4 regions of the Venatoribacter cucullus genome follow, and region 4 is predicted to be linked to each of the others. Evidence: predicted binding sites of a transcription regulator. Region 4 holds the regulator's gene; each other region holds the start of a gene.
The links. The regulator FNR, encoded in region 4, switches genes on or off when oxygen is low (the NO sensors DNR and NnrR bind a similar motif). The targets are predictions, from matches to a motif close to TTGATNTANATCAA.

Region 1 (3,476 bases), 380 kb from region 4:
GGTGATCTGGCCGATCCCGATGTGGGGCTGGGGGATATTACCCGCCAGCTCAGCCGGCTGGCGTTACAGCAAGGGGCGCTGTTTTATCTGCGCCAAAGCCTGCAGCCTTACAGCACCATGCTCAGCATTGCCTCGTACGCCGGCGACTACCTGTTTGCTATCCGGCTCGATTCACTCAGCTTTGCCGACCACAGCAGTGCTATTACCGATGAGCACCAGCAACACCTGCAGAAACTGATTGGGGTTATGCGGGATAAAAAGAACCTGGAAGTGCAGGCTTGTCCTTTTGTGAATGCCGCAGAAGCGGCGGCGCTGGGGGAAAACTGGCCGCAGCTGGCCCGGGCCCGGGGCGATAACCTGAAAGCGGCGGTGGCCGCCCTGGATGCACCACTGGCTGACCGTATTTCCGTGTGCCGGCCACAGCAGGGGAAACGGGCCGAAGTGATGCTGGGTGTGAACTGACTGTTGCAAACCTGACCGGGCCGGTGGGGTGCTGGACACCCGCCAGCCCCTTGCTGATAATGCCCGACTTACTTTAAACCTTGGTGTAACGTTCTATGGAAAAGCCGCAATCCATTATTCTGAAATCCCTCGCTGAATTTTTTCTGTTTGCTGTAATGGCCATTCTGCCGGCCTTGTTGTTGCGGTCCGATCTGGGTGCCGACTCAACCTGGGCCGGTGAATTTGCCGTAACCGAAATTCTGCAGGAAGTTTTATTGTTACTGAGCGCCGGTTTGTTCTGGTTGCTGGCGGTCAAAAAACCGGAAATCCGCGGGTTTGTGGTGTTGGTGGCCGGCTTTTTTACGGTCATGCTGATCCGTGAAATGGATGCTTTCCTGGATGATATCCGCCATGGTTTCTGGGTATATCCGGCCCTGTTGGTAGCCGTTGCCAGTATTGCCTGGGCCACCGTATTTAACCGTGCCACCATCGCTCAGCCGATGGCCGTGTTTTTTAATACCAAAGCGTATTTTCTGATGGCGATTGGCCTGGTAACCCTGCTGTTTTTCAGCCGTACTATTGGCAGCGGTAAAATGCTGTGGAGTGGTATGTTGGGTGATGCCTATTCCAATGATTTCAAAAATGCGCTGCAGGAAGGTATCGAACTGTACGGCTATATTCTTATCGGTTACAGCGCGGTGCTGTACAGCAAATTACAGCTGAGCCGCAGCCGCTGAGTAATGGCCGGTGCCGGTGGGTGGCAGAAATGTTCACCATCCACCGGGGCCGGTGCGGTATTTTTTCCCTTCTCTTGATCCGGGTCAGATCCCGGTAATCAGCGCCTTTTCTGATTGCCTGTTCAGGCATAGAGTACAGCCCTGCTGTTTTATCCGGAGGGCGGTGTATGGCCCATATCAAACGCGTTTTTCTGTTCCTTTCTGTGTTCTTCACGGTGCTGTGGTTACTGGCGGATACCTTATGGCCGCAACCGCTGACCTATTTTTCTTTCCGTAGCGTGTTTGTGCAGTTCAGCGGCTGGCTCGCCATGGCGGCCATGAGCCTGGCCATGCTGCTGGCGCTGCGGCCGCGCTGGCTGGAAGCGCCGCTGCACGGGCTGGATAAAATGTACCGGCTGCATAAGTGGCTGGGCATCAGCGCGCTGGTGCTGGGGTTGCTGCACTGGTGGTGGGCCAAAGGCACCAAGTGGATGGTGGGCTGGGGCTGGCTGGTTAAACCGCCACGGTCGGGGGCGGCGCCGGAATATACCGGGCTGGAAGCCTGGCTGCGTACTCAGCGTGGGCTGGCCGAAACCCTGGGCGAGTGGACCTTTTACATAGCGCTGGTGCTGCTGGTGCTGGCATTAGTCAAAGCCTTTCCTTATCGCTTATTCCGTAAAACCCATAAATTGCTGGCGCTGGTGTATCTGGTGCTGGTGTATCACAGCCTGGTGCTGTTTAAAGCAGAATACTGGGCGCAGCCGTTGGGCTGGGCGATGGCGGCGCTGTTGCTGGTGGGCACCGTGGCCGCCGTACTGGTGCTGACCGGCCAGGTGGGGCACAGCCGTAAGGTCGCCGGCACCATCTGCAGCCTGCATGCCTACCCGGGTGTGCAGGTGGTGGAGGGCTGCATTCAGTTACAGCCGGGCTGGCCGGGACATAAGCCGGGGCAATTTGTCTTTGTCACTTCCAGCCGCTCGGAAGGCGCGCACCCTTATACCATCGCTTCGGCCTGGGACCCGCAGCAGCAACAATTAACCTTTGTGATCAAGGCGCTGGGGGACTGGACCGGGCAGCTGCAGGATTATCTGCACGAAGGCTTGCCGGTGCAGGTGGAAGGGCCCTATGGCTGCTTTGATTTTAACGACCAGCAACCCCGCCAGATCTGGATTGGTGCTGGTATTGGCATTACGCCTTTTATTGCCAAGATGAAACACCGGCTCAGCCACCCGTCTACCCAGGTGATTGATCTGTTTCATGTGACGGCGGAACGGGATGATGAGGCGCTGCAACGGTTGCGTGCCGATGCCGCTGCCGCCGGGGTGAACCTGCATATCCGTCTCAGCCGCGAAGAGGGCCGGCTGACGGCTGAACAGATCCGCGCGGCGGTACCCGAGTGGCAACAGGCCAGCGTCTGGTTCTGCGGGCCGGCGGCGTTTGGCCAGACCTTGCAGCAGGATTTCCACCGCCATGGGCTGGCCGGTGGCCGTTTTCATCAGGAGTTGTTTAATATGCGCTGAAAAACCGGATAATAGCCGGCCATTCTTTTCGCCCGCTTATTCTGGTATTCCCGCATGGAAATTAAGGTTAATTTTCTCGACAACCTCCGGCTTGAAGCGAAGTTTGACGACTTCACCGTGATTGCCGACCAGCCCATCCGCTACAAAGGGGATGGGTCGGCGCCCGGTCCGTTTGATTACTTCCTCGCTTCATCGGCGCTCTGTGCGGCTTACTTTGTGAAGCTGTATTGCCAGACTCGCGATATTCCCACTGAGAATATCCGTCTGTCGCAAAACAACATCGTTGACCCGGAAAACCGCTACAACCAGATTTTTAAAATTCAGGTTGAGTTACCCGCGGATATTTCAGAAAAAGACCGCATTGGTATTCTGCGCTCCATTGACCGCTGCACCGTTAAAAAAGTAGTGCAGACCGGGCCCGAATTTGTCATTGAAGTGGTCGATAACCTTGATGCCGATGCCCAGGCGTTATTGCTGGCACCGCAGGCGCAGGGCGAAGGCACCCGCATCGAAGGCAAAGACCTGCCGCTGGAACAAACCATTGCCAATATGTCGGCCATTCTGGCCGGGCTGGGCATGAAAATTGAGATCGCTTCATGGCGCAATATTGTGCCCAATGTGTGGTCGCTGCATATCCGCGATGCCCATTCGCAGATGTGTTTTACCAACGGCAAAGGCTCCAGCAAAGAAAGCGCGCTGGCCTCGGCGCTGGGCGAATTTATTGAACGTCTGAACTGCAATTTCTTTTATAACGACCAGTTCTGGGGCGAAGAGATCGCCAATGCCGATTATGTGCATT
Region 2 (3,476 bases), 760 kb from region 4:
GCCTGCCCCGGTTGGGCTAGGATTGTCGGATTGTTACTGAAAGGGAAATAACATGATTGTGTTTTTTGTGATTGGCATGTTGCTGGCCGGCTCACTGGCGTATACCGCTTATTATCTGTTGCAGATGCAGGTGCTGGAAGAACGGCTGACGCTCGATGATGCCAAAGGCTACTACCTGATTGCCTGTATTCTGGTGGCGTTTCTGGTCAGTGCCGGTTTCTTTTATACCGGCCAGTCGCTCGGTTACGACCAGCAGGAAGAAACTTCCTCGGCCATGGCGCTGGGGATTTTGCTCGATATTATGGTAACCTTGCTGGTCCTGATTTACGGACTGGTCAAGTTCCGTGAGCCGGAACATTACTGAGACCAGGGCGCCGGTTCCGGCTGCTGGAATTCTGTGCGGCAGATTGCTTGCGCTGCGTGATTCCTTCCTATAGAATGCCGCCCTCTTTACGAATCAACCTGCCCTTAAAGGCGAGAATTTGATGAAAACTTACAGCGCGAAACCCGAAACCGTAAAACGTGAGTGGTTTGTTGTTGATGCAGCTGAGCAGACGCTGGGTCGCCTGGCCACTGAGGTTGCTCGCCGTCTGAGAGGCAAGCACAAGCCAGAATACACTCCTCACGTTGATACCGGCGATTACATCGTCATTATCAATGCAGAAAAAATCCAGGTCACCGGCAATAAGTCGACTGATAAGATGTACCATCGCCACACCGGTTATCCGGGTGGTCTGAAGTCCATCTCTTTCGAGAAGCTGATTGACCACAAGCCGGAACAAGTTATTGAACTGGCTGTTAAGGGCATGCTCCCGAAAAACCCGCTGGGTCGTGACATGTTCAAGAAAATGAAAGTTTATGCCGGTAGCGAGCATCCGCATACTGCTCAGCAACCGCAAGAACTGAAACTGGGATAAGATCATGGCAGTCACTCAATACTATGGTACCGGCCGTCGCAAGACTTCTACTGCACGTGTTTTCCTGCGTCCGGGTACTGGCAGCATCGTAATTAACAATCGTCCTCTGGATGTGTACTTCGGCCGTGAAACTGCCCGCATGGTAGTTCGTCAGCCGCTGGAACTGACTGAAAGCCTGGCCAAATTTGACGTTTATGTAAACGTTAACGGCGGCGGCGGCAACGGTCAGGCCGGTGCAATCCGTCACGGTATTACCCGTGCACTGATGCAGTACGATGAAACTCTGCGTCCGACTCTGCGCGCCGCTGGTTATGTAACCCGTGATGCCCGTGAAGTTGAGCGTAAGAAAGTGGGTCTGCGTAAAGCACGTAAGAAGCCACAATTCTCCAAGCGTTAATACGCTGGCAGAAGCCGCTTATAAAGACGCCCATTGTCCTAGGTCAATGGGCGTTTTTTTTATGCCTCTAATACCCCATTCGCTATGGGTTTTCCGGTTGTCTCATTCGGCTAATTTCTTTACTATGTGCGCCGCTCTGCATGCTGCGCATGGTCTGTTTTAAAACGATACAAAAGCTTTTGGCCAGCGAGCTGCGCAAGAATTTCTTTGATGGGAGATGATGGTAATGAGTCAAGACGGCGTGAATAAGGGTCGGCGCACTCTGCTATTGGGCACGACCGCTGCCCTCGGTGCTGTCGGTGCAGGCTTCGTCGCAGTACCCTTCGTAAAATCCTGGTTACCCAGTGAGAAGGCTAAGGCAGCAGGTGCTCCGGCGAAAGTGGATATCAGTAAAATCGAACCGGGTGCCATGCTGGTAGCCGAATGGCGTGGTAAGCCGGTTTATGTTACCCGCCGTACCCCTGAGACTCTCGGTTTGCTGGAGTCTCTGAATGGCGATCTGAAAGATCCGCTCAACACCAACAAAGCTCAGCAGCCGGCGTATGCCGATAACCTGCATCGCTCCCGTGATCCGGAGCTGATTGTGGTGCTGGGTGTCTGTACGCACCTGGGGTGCGCACCGAAATACTTCCCGGAAGTTAAGCCGGAAGCCTTCGATGCCAACTGGAAAGGTGGCTGGTACTGCCCCTGTCACGGTTCCAAGTTTGACCTGTCCGGCCGTGTTTTCAATGGCTCTCCGGCCGCTGATAACCTGGTTATTCCGCCGTATTCTTATGAATCCGATAACGTCGTAGTAGTCGGCGTAGACGAGGAGAATGCCTGATGAGCAAGCAGCAAAACACTCTGATGGGCTGGATTGACGATCGTCTGCCGGTTACTCAGACCTACGAAAAGCATATGTCCAAGTACTATGCGCCGAAAAACTTCAACTTCTGGTATTTCTTCGGCGTACTGTCGATGCTGATGCTGGTTAACCAGATCCTTACTGGTATCTGGCTGACCATGAACTTCGTGCCCAGTGCCGAAGGTGCTTTCGCTTCCGTTGAATACATCATGCGTGATGTGGAATGGGGCTGGCTGCTCCGTTATATGCACTCTACCGGTGCCACCTTCTTCTTTATTGCCGTCTACCTGCACATGATGCGGGCGCTGATGTACGGCTCTTATCAGAAGCCGCGTGAGCTGATCTGGATCTTCGGTATGCTGATCTACCTGGCGCTGATGGCTGAAGCCTTTATGGGTTATGTACTGCCCTGGGGTCAGATGTCTTACTGGGGTGCGCAGGTAATTATTTCCCTGTTCTCCGTTATTCCCTTTGGTATTGGTGATGCTCTGACTGAGTGGATCCGTGGTGACTTCCTGATCTCTGGCGCTACGCTGAACCGTTTCTTCGCCCTGCACGTGGTTGCCGTACCGCTGGTGATTGTGATGCTGGTGGTTCTGCACCTGCTGGCGCTGCATGAAGTGGGTTCCAACAACCCGGATGGCGTGGATATCAAAGCCCTGAAAGATGAAAACGGCAAGCCGCTGGATGGCGTTCCGTTCCACCCTTACTACACCGTGCATGACATGGTCGGTATCGTGGTATTCCTGATGGTGTTCTCTACCGTGATGTTCTTCTTCCCGGAAGGTAACGGCTTTATGCTGGAATACCCGAACTTCGAGCCGGCCAACGGCCTGAAGACTCCGGACCACATTGCGCCGGTATGGTACTTCGGTGCGTTCTACGCGATTCTGCGTGCGGTACCGGATAAGCTGCTGGGCGTTATTGCCATGGGCGCTGCGATTGCCATTCTGTTCGTACTGCCCTGGCTGGACCGCAGCCCGGTGAAGAGCTGGCGCTACAAGGGCTGGATCAGCCGTACTCTGATCCCGATTTTCGCAGCAGCTTTCGTTCTGCTGACCTGGTTGGGTACTCAGCCGGCAACCGACATTAACACATTGCTGTCCCGTATCGGTTCGGTGATCTATTTCGGTTTCTTCCTGGCCATGCCGATCTACACCAGCATGGAAAAAACCAAACCAGTACCTGAGCGTGTAACCGGGGGCCACTGAGCATGAAAAAAGTATTTGCGTTAATTGCCGCACTGATTCCTGCCGTTGCTATGGCGGCAGCTCCTTCTGTGCAGCTGGATAAGCACCTGACCGATCTGACCGATACT
Region 3 (3,476 bases), 170 kb from region 4:
CTTCGGTCAGCAGACCACCTTCTTCATAGCCAACGTAACCCGGTGGCGCACCGATTAAACGGGCCACCGAATGCTTTTCCATGTACTCCGACATATCAATCCGCACCATGGCGTCTTTGCTGTCGAACAGGAACATCGCCAGCGCCTTGCACAGCTCGGTTTTACCGACCCCGGTCGGGCCTAAAAACAGAAACGAGCCGTTCGGACGATTCGGGTCAGACAAGCCGGCGCGGGAACGGCGCACAGCGTTGGCCACGGCTTTAATGGCCTGATCCTGCCCCACCACATACTGATGCAGCACGTCTTCCATTTTCAGCAGTTTGTCGCGCTCGCCTTCCAGCATTTTGGTGACTGGCACGCCGGTCCATTTGGACACCACTTCGGCAATTTCATCTTCCGTCACTTTGTTGCGCAGCAGGGTAAATTCCTGCTTGCCACTGGTTTCGGCTTCAGCTGCGGCGGCCAGTTGCTTTTCCAGCTCCGGAATACGGCCGTACTGCAGTTCGGACATTTTCTGCAGGTCGCCGGCACGGCGCGCGGTTTCCATTTCCAGCTTGGCCTGCTCCAGTAATTCTTTCGATTTACTGGCGCCTTCCAGCAGGGCTTTTTCTTTCTTCCACACCTCTTCCAGCTCTACGTAAGCATGGCCGGCTTTGTTGATCTCTTCGTTCAGATCGCTGAGGCGTTTTTTCGCCGCTTCGTCTTTTTCTTTACGCAGGGCCTCACGCTCGATTTTCAGCTGAATCAGCCGGCGTTCGAGTTTGTCCATTTCCTGCGGTTTGGAATCAATTTCCATGCGGATTACCGACGCCGCTTCATCCACCAGATCAATGGCTTTGTCCGGCAGGCGACGATCGCTGATATATCGCTGCGACAGTTTAGCGGCAGCAATAATGGCGCTGTCGGTAATCTGTACCCCGTGGTGTACTTCGTAGCGTTCTTTCAGGCCACGCAGAATGGCAATGGTATCTTCCACACTCGGTTCATCGACCTGTACTTTCTGGAAGCGACGCTCCAGGGCGGCGTCTTTTTCAATAAATTCGCGGTATTCGTCCAGCGTCGTGGCACCGACACAGTGCAATTCACCACGCGCCAGCGCCGGTTTCAGCATATTGCCGGCATCCATCGCGCCATCGCTTTTGCCGGCACCGACCATGGTGTGCAGCTCGTCGATAAACAGAATAATGTTGCCCTCGGCTTTGGACACATCTTTCAGCACGGATTTAAGGCGTTCTTCAAACTCGCCACGGTACTTGGCGCCCGCCAGCAGTGCGCCCATATCCAGTGACAATACGCGTTTGTGTTTCAGATTTTCCGGTACTTCGCCATTAATAATGCGCTGCGCCAGCCCTTCCACCACGGCCGTTTTACCCACCCCGGGCTGACCAATCAGCACCGGGTTATTTTTGGTACGGCGCTGCAATACCTGAATGGTGCGGCGGATTTCATCATCACGACCAATCACCGGATCCAGTTTGCCGGCTTCGGCGCGCTCGGTTAAATCGATGCAGTATTTATCCAGCGACTGACGGTTGTCTTCCGCATTGGCATCTTTCACAGCTTCGCCCCCGCGCAGGTCTTTAATGGCTTGTTCCAGCTTGTCTTTGTTCAGGCCAGCGGCCGCCAGCACCTTACCGGTGGCGCCTTTGTCATCCAGCGCCACCAGCAGAAAGAGTTCGCTGGAGACATACTGATCGCCACGCTTCTGGGCCTCTTTGTCGGCCAGATTCAGCAGCCGCCCCAGTTCCTGCGCTATCTGAATATTGCCATCGGGATTACTCACCCGCGGCTGATCGCCCATGGCTTTGCGCAGCGCTTTTTCCAGTTCGGCGACATTGGCACCACAACGGCGCACCACGTCTTTGACCGTGCTGCTGGTCTGCTCGAATAACGCCAGCAACACATGCACGGTATCTATCTGATTATGATCCTGCCCCAGAGCCAGACTCTGACTCTCGGCCAGAGCGTTCTGCAGACTGGTGGTCAGTCGGTCCATTCGCATAGGACATTCCTCTTATGTTGAATTTAACTAATCCACAATGTGCGATCAGATTAATTTTTTTCAAGCACCCGTTATGAATAATTTACCGCGCCACCACCTCAACAACCCTGATACAGAACAACCACAGAGCTTTCCGTGCAGCAGGCTGACACCCGCGTATAATGCGCGCTTTTCAATATAGTGGCAGTACAGGCGGTTTAAAGAGTGACACAGCAAATACGTCAGGGCGCGCTGTTCTTACTGCTGGGCGAGGCCCTGCTGGCCATTATGGCCGCCATGGTGCGGCATCTGTCGGATGACCTCAGCACCGGCCAGATCGTGTTTTTCCGTAATATTGCCGGCCTGATTGCGTTGTTCCCGCTGCTGCTGCATACCGGGCTGGCGCAGCTGAAAACCCAACACTTCACCGGCCATCTTACCCGCAGCCTGGTCGGCGTCAGTGCTATGTACTGCTATTTCTGGGCCCTGGCTCATATGCCATTAACCGAAGCTTTTCTGGTCAAACTCTCAGCCCCTTTATTTATGCCGCTGCTGGCGCTGTGGTGGCTGAAAGAGCCAGCCGGGCGTTACAGCTGGCTGGCGCTGCTGATCGGCTTTGGCGGCGTGGCGGTGATTCTGTTGCCGCAAGGCAGCAGCGAAGGCGCCGGCTGGCCCCTGCATGCGGTATTAATCGGCCTGCTTGGCGCGGTACTGGCCGCTGCCGCCAAAGTGACCATCCGCAGTATGTCATCGACCGAATCCAGCCAGCGCATTGTGTTTTACTTTGGGGTTATTTCCGCCACTGTGTCGCTGCCCGCCGCACTCCTTGACTGGCGCCCGGTACCAGTAGAAATCTGGGGCTGGCTGGCGCTGTTGGGCATGATCGCCAGCGCCGGTCAGCTGGCCTTAACCAAGGCGTACCGGATGGCACCGACCGGCAAAATCGGCGTGTATGTATACAGTGCGGTGATTTACGGCGCCCTGATGGGCTGGTGGTTCTGGGATGAGATTCCGCTCTGGACCACCTGGGCCGGCGCGGCACTGATTGTAGCGGCCGGGCTGGTGAATCTGCGGGGCGGCAAGAGTAAGCGGAAAGTGGTCAGCTGAGCCGCGCGGTCATCAGAGTCTTGTTAGATTTAAGTCTAATAGTGGGCAATTAGCGGATTATTCTTGCCAAAAAATTAAATATACTGGCAAACATCATGGATTACCGCGTATGAATCACTAATATGTCCCGCATCGATTCCCTGCAAACCTTTGTCTCGGTTGTGCGCTCGCGCAACTTCACCTCCGCCGCCGACGCCCTGGGGGTAACCCCTTCTGCCGTCAGCAAGCAGATATCCGGTCTGGAAGAACGTCTGGGCGTGCGCCTGCTGAACCGCACCACCCGCTCAGTCAGCCCCACCGAAGCCGGGCAGATGTTCTACCAGCACTGTGAAAACATTCTGGAATCCATCACCGAAGCGGAAAAACTGGTCACCGATTTTGACATTAC
Region 4 (3,476 bases):
ATTCAGCTGAACGACAGCCTGCGCCGCAGCGCCTTCACCGTGGTGAAAGGATTGCAGCAGCGCGGCATCGCTGTTTCGCTGCTGACCGGTGACCCGGGTGAATCCGGCCCCCGCGTTGCCGCCGAACTGGGCATCAGCGATGTTCGCGCCGGCATGACCCCGTCCGACAAACTGGCGGCTGTTAACACCTGGCAACAAGCCGGTGAAAAAGTAATGATGGTCGGCGATGGTATTAACGATGTACCGGTACTGGCGGGCGCCGATTTATCGCTGGCGGTCAACGAAGCCAGCGACCTGGCCAAAACCAATGCCGATACCCTGCTGACCAACGGCCAGCTGGAAGTATTACTGCAAAGTCTGGATACGGGCCGTAAAACCCGGCGTATTATTACCCAGAACCATGCCTGGGCCATCGGCTACAACCTGCTGGCATTGCCGGCTGCCGCGTCCGGGCTGGTAGAACCCTGGCAAGCTGCCATCGGGATGTCGTTAAGTTCGGTATTGGTGGTTGCCAATGCCATGCGTCTGTTATGGCTGCAGGCCATTCCGACCAAGGAGCATTAAATATGGACTTACTCTGGGCCATGGTGCCGCTGTCTTTTGTACTGCTCAGTATCGCCATCTGGGTCTTTTTCTGGGCCGTACGCCACGGTCAGTTCGATGATATGGACTCGCCGGCGCACCGTATTCTGTTCGATGACGATGAACACGCCCCCCAAAAACCCGATGCCGCCGCAGACACCGCCAACGAGCCACCAAAATCCCATGATTGAGCCGCTGTCGTTAGTAACTGCCCTGTTGCTGGGATTATTCGGTTCCAGCCATTGCCTGGTGATGTGCGGCGGTATTGCGGCGGCCATTGGCAGCCGGGCCGGCGAACGCCAGCTGCAAACACTGTTGCTGTTTAACGGCGGCCGTTTGCTCAGCTACACCCTGCTCGGTTTGCTGGTGGGCAGCGCCGGCTTATGGCTGGGCAGCCTGCACGACAGCCTGATGCTGGTGCTGCGCAGCATCGCCGCCGTCATGCTGATTCTGATGGGCTTGTATGTGGCACGCTGGTGGATGGTGCTGACCCGTTTTGAACAGCTGGGCAAACCGGTGTGGAATGCCCTGCAACCCATCACCCGCCGTTTTATCAGTTCTGCCCGGCCGCTCGACCAGCTGCGGCTGGGCATGCTGTGGGGGTTACTGCCCTGCGGCCTGATTTACAGCACCCTGGCCTGGGTTGCTGCGAACGGCTCACCGGCCATGGGCGCGGCGGCCATGCTGGCCTTTGGTATTGGCACCTTGCCAGCCCTGTTTGCCAGCACCTTAGCCGGCAGTGTGCTGGCGCCCTGGCTGAACCGCCCGGCAGTACGCCAGCTAGCAGCGCTGTTACTGATAGTCTTTGGTCTATGGACCGGGGCTGCCGTCTGGTTTCATTCTTGACATAGTGCAAGATAGTGCCGAACATACCCGCAGCCTTTTTTCCGCACCGCCGGATACCGATTGGACGACGCTATGAAACCTACTTCTGCTGTTCAAAGTCCGCTGCGTGGTACCCAACCACACTGCCAAACCTGCTCCCTGAATGCTTTGTGCCTGCCGCTGTCACTGAATGACTCTGACATGGAACGGCTGGATGACATTATTCGTCGTGGCCGCCCGATTCAGAAAGGTCAGTTATTGTTCCAGCAGGGTGAAACCTTCCAGTCCGTCTTTGCAGTGCGCACCGGTGCGCTGAAAACCTACACCCTGGCCAGCAATGGCGAAGAACAGATTACCGGTTTTCACCTGGCCTCCGAGCTGGTTGGCCTGTCCGGTTACGACAATGGCAGCTACCCGTTAACCGCCAAAGCACTGGAAACCACCACCGTGTGTGAAATTCCGCTGCCGCAGCTGGATACCCTGGCCGATGACCTGCCCGATCTGCGCAAACAATTAATGCGTACTATGGGTACCGAAATCCGCCACGACCAGAACATGATGCTGCTGCTCAGCAAAAAGAACGCGGAAGAGCGCGTAGCCTCCTTCCTGCTGGATATTTCCCAGCGTTATGCTCGTCGCGGTTTTTCTGCCAACCACTTCCGTCTGCCGATGTCGCGCGTCGATATCAGCAACTATCTGGGCCTGGCGGTGGAAACCATCAGCCGGGTGTTCACCCGCTTCCAGAAAAATGGCCTGATCGAAACCCAGGGCAAGGAAGTGATTCTGCAGGATCTGGATATGCTGCGGGAAATGGCTGGCCTGAACCCGGAAGCCGAATGCAAAGCGCACAGCGCTGAATAAACGGCCCTGACTCTTCTGCGGCGAAGGTTCCTTCGCCGCTCTTGTTCTGCTATAAAGCGGGCGCAATTCAGGGGGCCCGCCATGATCGAATCCATCACCGAACGCAAACAACAGCTCGAATTCAACAAACTGCAGAAACGCCTGCGCCGCAACGTCGGTAAAGCCATCGACGATTACCGTATGATCGAAGACGGTGACAAGGTCATGGTGTGTCTGTCGGGCGGTAAAGACTCCTACACCATGCTGGATATTCTGCTCAGCCTGCAGAAAAGCGCGCCCATTCACTTCGATATTGTGGCGGTGAATATGGACCAGAAACAGCCGGGTTTTCCTGAGCATATTCTGCCGGAATACCTGAGCACCCTGGGCATCGAATACCATATTGTCGAAAAAGACACCTACAGTGTGGTGAAGGAAATTATTCCGGAAGGCAAAACCACCTGCGGCCTGTGCTCGCGCCTGCGCCGTGGCACCCTGTACGGTTTTGCCGAAACCATTGGCGCCAATAAAATCGCCCTCGGCCACCACCGCGACGACATTATTGAAACCCTGTTTCTGAATATGTTTTATGGCGGCAAACTGAAAGCCATGCCGCCTAAGCTGTTAAGCGATGACCAGAAGCATGTGTTGATCCGCCCGCTGGCTTACTGCAAAGAAAGCGATATCGAGCGTTTTTCCGAAGCCAAAGGCTTCCCGATTATTCCCTGCAACCTGTGTGGTTCGCAGGAAAACCTGCAGCGTCAGAACATTAAAAACATGCTGGCGCAGTGGGAGCGTGAGCAGCCCGGCCGCAGTGAAAACATTTTTGCTGCTGTGTGCAATGTGGCACCGTCGCAACTGGGCGACCGCGAACTGTTTGATTTTGTCACCCTGCAGGATAAACAGGACAAGGGCCATCTGTTTACCCGTCTGGATGTGGTACAGATCGATTAATTAAGCAATCGGTTTAAACGGGCGATTACAGATCGCCCGGTAATTTTTCAATCACCATCAGCCGATATTCCCCCGGCCCTTTCAGACGCAGCTGCAGCTGATAGCGCCGCTCACTGTCCACATCTTCGGCGACCATATTCAACTCGCAATGATCCGGGTGTAACTGCGCCTGTGGCGGCTGTAAGCGCACCCTGTACAGCTGATCCAGCTCGTCAATAACACGGGTGGAAACTGCCTCATCGGGCTGTTCATTCATACTCTTGCGGATCCACTGC

Region 1: GJQ55_RS05915 (ferredoxin reductase family protein) is a predicted target of FNR. The motif match lies at 1,253-1,266, and genes of this name have one in related genera.
Region 2: petA (ubiquinol-cytochrome c reductase iron-sulfur subunit) is a predicted target of FNR. The motif match lies at 1,348-1,361, and genes of this name have one in related genera.
Region 3: clpB (ATP-dependent chaperone ClpB) is a predicted target of FNR. The motif match lies at 2,110-2,123, and genes of this name have one in related genera.

The regions. Positions count from the first base shown of each region.
Region 1 covers NZ_CP046056.1:1,243,625-1,247,100, forward strand. Annotated here, with positions in the region: gene GJQ55_RS05905 (DUF748 domain-containing protein) at 1-462, shown strand, start outside; gene GJQ55_RS05910 (hypothetical protein) at 558-1,178, shown strand; gene GJQ55_RS05915 (ferredoxin reductase family protein) at 1,346-2,677, shown strand; gene GJQ55_RS05920 (OsmC domain/YcaO domain-containing protein) at 2,732-3,476, shown strand, end outside.
Region 2 covers NZ_CP046056.1:2,391,138-2,394,613, reverse strand. Annotated here, with positions in the region: gene GJQ55_RS11380 (hypothetical protein) at 53-364, shown strand; gene rplM (50S ribosomal protein L13) at 486-917, shown strand; gene rpsI (30S ribosomal protein S9) at 922-1,314, shown strand; gene petA (ubiquinol-cytochrome c reductase iron-sulfur subunit) at 1,541-2,137, shown strand; gene GJQ55_RS11360 (cytochrome b) at 2,137-3,369, shown strand; gene GJQ55_RS11355 (cytochrome c1) at 3,372-3,476, shown strand, end outside.
Region 3 covers NZ_CP046056.1:1,801,516-1,804,991, forward strand. Annotated here, with positions in the region: gene clpB (ATP-dependent chaperone ClpB) at 1-2,002, opposite strand, end outside; gene GJQ55_RS08640 (DMT family transporter) at 2,207-3,088, shown strand; gene GJQ55_RS08645 (LysR family transcriptional regulator) at 3,211-3,476, shown strand, end outside.
Region 4 covers NZ_CP046056.1:1,628,360-1,631,835, forward strand. Annotated here, with positions in the region: gene GJQ55_RS07675 (heavy metal translocating P-type ATPase) at 1-564, shown strand, start outside; gene ccoS (cbb3-type cytochrome oxidase assembly protein CcoS) at 567-773, shown strand; gene GJQ55_RS07685 (sulfite exporter TauE/SafE family protein) at 766-1,428, shown strand; gene fnr (fumarate/nitrate reduction transcriptional regulator Fnr) at 1,501-2,268, shown strand; gene ttcA (tRNA 2-thiocytidine(32) synthetase TtcA) at 2,350-3,201, shown strand; gene GJQ55_RS07700 (hypothetical protein) at 3,227-3,476, opposite strand, start outside.